2 regions of the Paenibacillus sp. J31P190 genome follow, and region 1 is predicted to be linked to the other one. Evidence: riboswitches for the same ligand, from Rfam matches in the RefSeq annotation. Region 1 holds a riboswitch; the other holds the start of a gene.
The links. A riboswitch is a leader RNA that binds a small molecule or an ion and turns the genes downstream of it on or off. The one in region 1 is predicted to bind cobalamin.

Region 2: it holds a riboswitch for cobalamin, as region 1 does, so the genes downstream of both, cobJ (precorrin-3B C(17)-methyltransferase) here and AC58U0_RS12975 ((2Fe-2S) ferredoxin domain-containing protein) in region 1, are expected to answer to the same signal.

What each region holds. Positions count from the first base shown of each region.
Region 1 covers NZ_JCAUAS010000005.1:301,104-304,250, reverse strand. The annotation lists gene AC58U0_RS12990 (hypothetical protein) at 104-460, shown strand; gene AC58U0_RS12985 (DUF4023 family protein) at 507-620, shown strand; gene AC58U0_RS12980 (hypothetical protein) at 789-926, shown strand; cobalamin riboswitch at 1,055-1,256, shown strand; gene AC58U0_RS12975 ((2Fe-2S) ferredoxin domain-containing protein) at 1,290-1,658, shown strand; gene AC58U0_RS12970 (hypothetical protein) at 2,558-2,752, opposite strand; gene AC58U0_RS12965 (energy-coupling factor ABC transporter ATP-binding protein) at 2,823-3,147, opposite strand, start outside.
Region 2 covers NZ_JCAUAS010000002.1:670,919-674,065, forward strand. The annotation lists gene AC58U0_RS06780 (sirohydrochlorin chelatase) at 1-179, opposite strand, end outside; gene cobJ (precorrin-3B C(17)-methyltransferase) at 199-1,893, opposite strand; cobalamin riboswitch at 2,035-2,235, opposite strand; gene AC58U0_RS06790 (hypothetical protein) at 2,278-2,508, opposite strand; gene AC58U0_RS06795 (guanylate kinase) at 2,672-3,147, shown strand, end outside.

The DNA of each region.
Region 1 (3,147 bases):
CAGAAGTGGATGGGCGCAGTCAACCGGACGGATTTTGTGTTTTGTTGACAGGCCTGATACAATAAACCCAATTCTTACTTACTAAAGGACAAAGGTGATGACAATGAAAAAGAAACACTCTAAAGCACAAATTGATTATTTGGCCTCAAGAGAACATTTTTTGCAAATCAGTAACCAAGCGGATAAACGAATTGCGGAATTAAAAGAAGAAGGTAAAGAAGTAGGGCAAGCAGAAATGGAAGAAATTATTGAGCGTGTCGGCTTGCACCGTGCTTACAACGAACTTACCCAAGCGGAGAATGTCTTGATTAACTGGACACAAACGGCTATTAAAACAGAGCCGGAATTTATTCAAAACCGCACTAATTTTGAGGAACTCTACGAAAAAGTCAAAACAGATGCAGAAGCAAGAGGCGCGATTCTTAATCTTGCCATGCGTTTAAATTTAGAGCTTGTGTGACATTCTAAAGAGGTAGTGCCATTCTTTCTTCAGGAGGCGAATGCTCATGGATAGTCATTTCATTAGCAAGCTGCACGACAAGCAGAGGAAAGCCGCGAAGAATTTCAGGACCCAAGGTGACGGTCAGCCAGGCAGTAATTTGCCGCACAAGAAGCACTAAAGTCTAATGGCACCATCAAGAGCCTGTAGGGAGATTTCCTTACAGGCTTTTGCTTTTATTATCGATTTGCCTTCGTCCGTTATGGGTATTATATACAGCATATTTGAGGTTGTATCTCACCATACTAATCAAGTGATCATTATTTCAACTCATAGGAGGATTCCCAACATGAGCAAAAAGAAAAGTAAAAGTATGGATCAAAGGATACAGAGCACAATCGATCATTCGAAGCAATCTTCTCGCATTCAGTCGAATCTAGATTCAACAGAGCCTGGACATCACCAACCGAATCGTCCTTCCGTTTAAACGAGTGATTTGAAATCGTAAATACAGCTTCGATGAAGTCCCTACCATTTGTTGGGGGCTTTTTCCTTGTATATAGATAGACTTATGAGGTATGATGATTGAGTTTAAAAGATTTGCATAAGCTCGAACAATTTCAATTCGAAATAGGTGCTTACAATCCGCTTTCCAAGCGAGAGTAAGCTTAAAAGGGAAGATCGGTTAGAAGCCGACGCGGTCCCGCCACTGTAACAGAGGAGTCAACGTCTCTATGCCACTGATCGACCGATTGGGAAGGCTGACGTTTGATGAAGATCCTGAAGCCAGGAGACCTGCCTATTTCAGCAGCACAGTTTATATACCTACGGGAGATAGGGAGGTGTTCTTATGAGTACGTGGGATCTATCAACAGTCCAACATCATGTACTTATCTGTAACGGGGGATCTTGCCTGAAAAATTCAGGAGATGAAACAACGCTAGCCATTCGAGATGAAATTTCGAAGCACGGAGCCGAGCATCTTATACATACCACTCGGACTAGATGTAATGGCCGCTGTCAGGATGCAGGTGTTGTTACGGTGTATCCGCAAGGGATTTGGTACAAGGAAATGACACCAGAGACTGGGAGAAGGCTTGTTCGAGAGCATTTACTGGAGGGTAAACCACTCCAAGAACATATGATTTATAGCTTTGAGGAACGCTTTGTGCCAACCGGAAAAGGAAATAAGGGCATTAGTCGCGTTCAAAATCAATAACCAGATAATGATAGTTGTAAAGGGGGCTATCCCAAAAGGTTTATAAACCTTTTGGGATTTCTACCTTAAAGTACGCAACCATAAGGACTTCTGCCAATAGGTGGAGGTCCTTTTTGGTCAGAATTAATAGGTTTCAGGTAAGGGGTAAGCAAAGCGTACCCCTTACCTATTCGGACGCTCCAGAATAAGGGACTGTCTCAAAAGCCAATTTATGATTTTTGAGCACCCACTAAGAGTCGAATTTCATAAATAAATGAAGCTCCATCTCGCACTGTACTAGTGGAATTGGAGGTTCTTTTGTGTAATATTTGGGACGTTCTCTATCATTGCGAATACTTTTGAGACAGCCCCATTTTCCATACTCGGGAGTGAATCCATCCCCCCCAAGTCTGCGCTTGGGGACCCGTTTAACGCGGTTCGATACGGACAATAGGGCAACTTAAGCTGCTTATTTGTTCGAATAGCTCTTGTTATGGATACTTAAGCAAGCTATGTTTGCTTATTGATCGCTAATGCGCCCAGAATGTCATGCTTTTGCAGAACATTAGCACGATCTGTGGTCTTATCTCACGAGATACCTCGATAGTTAGAAGGAATTAGCACACCTAACTTGCCTATTCATTTCTATCGCAATGTAGATATTTTAAATGACCCAGCCGCAGTCTAGGTTTGTACTCGAGATAGATATGGATATGTTTCACATGCCAAATCGGCTATAAAGAACCTCCATCTCCCACTGTGCTAGTGGAATTGGAGGTTCCTTTGCGTAAAATTCGGGACGTTCTCAATCATGCGAACACTTTTGAGACAGCCCCAGGATGGCCTACTGAGAAGTCAATTTCCGACTTCTCAGACTCTGTCGGCTCGTCGAGCTCTCACTGAAAGTGCGGTTTTCGCGCTTATTGGTTCGGACGCTCCAGAATAAGCGCGTTTTCCGCGCTTATTCTGGGCGGACACGCAGGATGGCCTACTGAGAAGTCGATTTTCAGCTTCTCAGACTCTGTCGGCTCGGCAAGCTCTCGTAGTGAAAGAGCTAAAAATTGAATCAGCGGAACGAGAGAGCCTACCATTGATAGATGGATGTATGTATACATGAAGAGGCTGTCCCTCTAATCACAGTTGGGACAGCCTCTTTTTAACTCTATTTATATTCGTTAATGATAATTATAAATAGACCTTTTGTAATAATGTTTTAAAATCACTCACATTCTTAGGTGCTGAGATTCCCTGACGATTAGCTTCGGGCAATGCTTCCCACAGATCTAGCAGCATGGGCCTATCAAGACCAAGACCAATAATAGCCTTGCTATCTTTGAATATGTCATCTGGCGTTCCTTCCATGACGCACTGTCCTTGATCCATCACGAGAATCCAATCAGCCCATGAGTAGGCTAGGTTCATATCATGTGTGGCCATGACTAACGTGATTCCGCGACTATGTATACGGTCAAGTTCCTCGACAAGCTGTTGTTCCGATATGCGATCCAGA
Region 2 (3,147 bases), on a different contig from region 1:
GCCCCTAGCTCTACACAGCGATCAATTCCTTGCATAATCGTTGGTTGAACAAATTCCAGGAAACATGTCTCCACAATTTGCTCTTGCATCTTACTCGCAATTTCTGAAACAAAGAGGCGAACTTCCTCATTCCCGCCTTCTTCCCGACTCCCATGACCCACAAATAAAACAGCATTCATCTTTTATTTCCCCCTCATTCTAATCGCCGCAAATGGCATTTTCGATGACGAAACCAACCATTTCTTGATGGCGGTAACCTTCAATTTCTTTAACACGCTTGAAAAATTTATGAAATCGTTCGTTCGGGTGTCCTTCTTTTTGGTAACGTTCCACGATTCTGCCAACTAATTCAACAAGCTCCTCAGGGTCAATTCCTTCTGCAACGGGCTGAGCAGCATGTGCATTTCGACCTACTGTTTTTCCGCCAAGAAATAGATCAAATTTCTCTTTGCGGTACACGATGCCGATATCTTGCTGAACAGCCCCATAACAAGCCATTCCGCACCCGTTGAACCCAATTTTCAACTCTTTAGGTACTTCTAGATTGCCAATCCGATGATGGATGGCTTCCGCATAAGGAATAGATTCTCCTTTTTCCAAATTACAAAAGTCGCAAGCTTTGATTTGGGCAACATCACCAATCGGTGATAATAATAATCCTAGTGCACTTAACTCGGATGTAATCTGCTTAGGGTTATTGGTTTGCACACGAACAATCAGTTGATGATGCGGTGAGTATTCAATATCTCCCCGATCTCCAACAATCTCGCCTAACGCACATAGTTGGGCTGCTGTTAACTTTTTATTCGCGATGCCGGGGCTTACTGCAAACTCAAAGATTGATTGGGTCGCAGTCAGCTTGTTATCAAATTCAAATGGCACCTCTTCATTCCCTTTGGATACTAGTTGCAACGCTTCCATTGCAAGTTGTAAGGAGTTACTTGGTGACAGATTCGGCGAAGACTTCAACTGGGATGGTTCTTTCATTTCGGTAACCTCATCATCCATGAGTTCATCTTCCTCATCGAACTCTTCCAAAGATTCATCCCAATCTTGTTCATCAAATTGTTCCAAAGCCCATGGCTCGGCCTCGGATTTCAGCCTCTGATGTGGCTTAAGTGGCTGTGTTTCAGCCCCTAATGTATATTTCCGCTGATAACCGCGTGGTGTTATCATGAGACCGTCATACAGCTTGGTAGCGGAATTACCAATAATAATGGTCGTTAGCATGCCAATATCATGATTCAGCATATCAGCAAGCGTCGTCACTACAACATGCTCACGATCTCGATACGCACTCTTAACAATCCCTACAGGCGTTAAAGGAGAACGATACTTAAGGAGAATGCGCTGAGTCTCAACAATTTGTCTGGTCCGTCTACCGCTTCGCGGGTTATAGAGGGCAATAACGAAATCAGCCATCCCCGCTGCCTCAACCCGCTTAGCGATCAGCTCCCATGGCGTAAGATGATCACTTAAGCTTATAGTGCATGAATCATGCATAATTGGAGCACCTAGCAGAGATCCAGCCGAATGAACAGCTGAAATGCCAGGAATCACTTCCACTTGGACACCATCCTCACGTGTCCAGCCTTGTTCCATCAATACCTCATAGACAAGACCGGCCATCCCATACACGCCGGCGTCTCCACTGGAAATAACAGCAACTTTCTTCCCCTGCTTCGCTTGCCGCACAGCTTCTTGCGCACGACTCACTTCTTCCGTCATGCCTGTTCGAACTACTTGCTGTTCAGTTAACAGACCTGCGATAAGATCCACATAGGTGTTATATCCAATGATAACTTCACTTTCCTGAATCGCTTCCCGTGCACGCTTCGTAATATGTTCAAAACTCCCCGGCCCAAAGCCGATTATGAGCAGTTTTCCTGACAATTTGTATCACCCTTCCCCATAATTACACAAACAAAAAAAGCATCCCTAACATAAGTCATGTTAGAAATGCTTGGTAAATTACTACAGTTAATAAAACCAGAAGTAACCGCTCTCTAACACTCCCTAATTCCTCGTAGGGTTATTGTGTTGTTGAACTAGGCAGGTCTCCTGACTTAATCATCCCCTTGCACCTTCCCAGGTTGATACCCAGTGGCATGTTGCAAGGAGTTACCGTAATAACGGCGATTTTTACAGTGGCGGGTCCGTGCCGGTATTTCACCGGTCTTCCCTTTTAACCATAAATCCGAAAGGATATATGGCACCTAATTCCATTGATATGCAATTACGATCATCCTACCATCTATCGATAGGGTTGTCACGTATTTATTCATAGATGGCTTGGTAGAGTCCTTCCATCAAACTCTGGTAACTGCTTGGATCATAGGTCACTTCGGCAAAAGAAACTTGAATGACCTTGTTGATCGTTTTAACAATAAAAAAACTATCCTCTCCACGCTCCGGGTCAATATAGGTATAGCACTCTAAGTGATTGCTTCCGGTTTTTTGACGTAAAAATTCCGTTGCTTCCGCACTCAAATTCGCATATTTAGGCATAGTTAGATTCCTTTCCATTTAAACGAAGTGATGCTATCTATTATAGCGTATTTTTACCCTTTGATTCCTATCATACGAGAAAGTATTTCTTTAATTTTCAGAATTTTCATACTATAATGAATCTATCAAGATATCGCTTTCATTATATGAAGGAGGAATTGATATGAGCAGTCATGAAACGAATGGATTGGTGTTTGTATTTACTGGCACAAGCGGTTCCGGTCGTAAAACAATTGCCCATCACATTGCCAAAGAACTTGGTTTCTCATCTGTCGTCTCCTACACAACTCGAACACCTAGACCCAAAGAAGTCAACGGGAAAGATTATAATTTCATCTCACGCAAAGTTTTCATCGATTGTGACATTGCTGGTGAATTTTTTCAAACTGTTGAAATTGACGGGAATTTCTATGGGATTAAGAAAGCGGACATCGATGAAGCGCTTCGCAAAGACGGACTTATCTATGTCATTGTGAATCGTTATGCAGCTAACCGATTTAAGTATACATTTGGAGAAAGAGCAATCCGCTTGTTCATCTATGTCAACAAACAAACGATCATGGAACGCATGCTTGCTCGAAACACGCCAACGGACGTCATAGACCACTACATGAACCACTACATAGAGGAAGTCTCCTA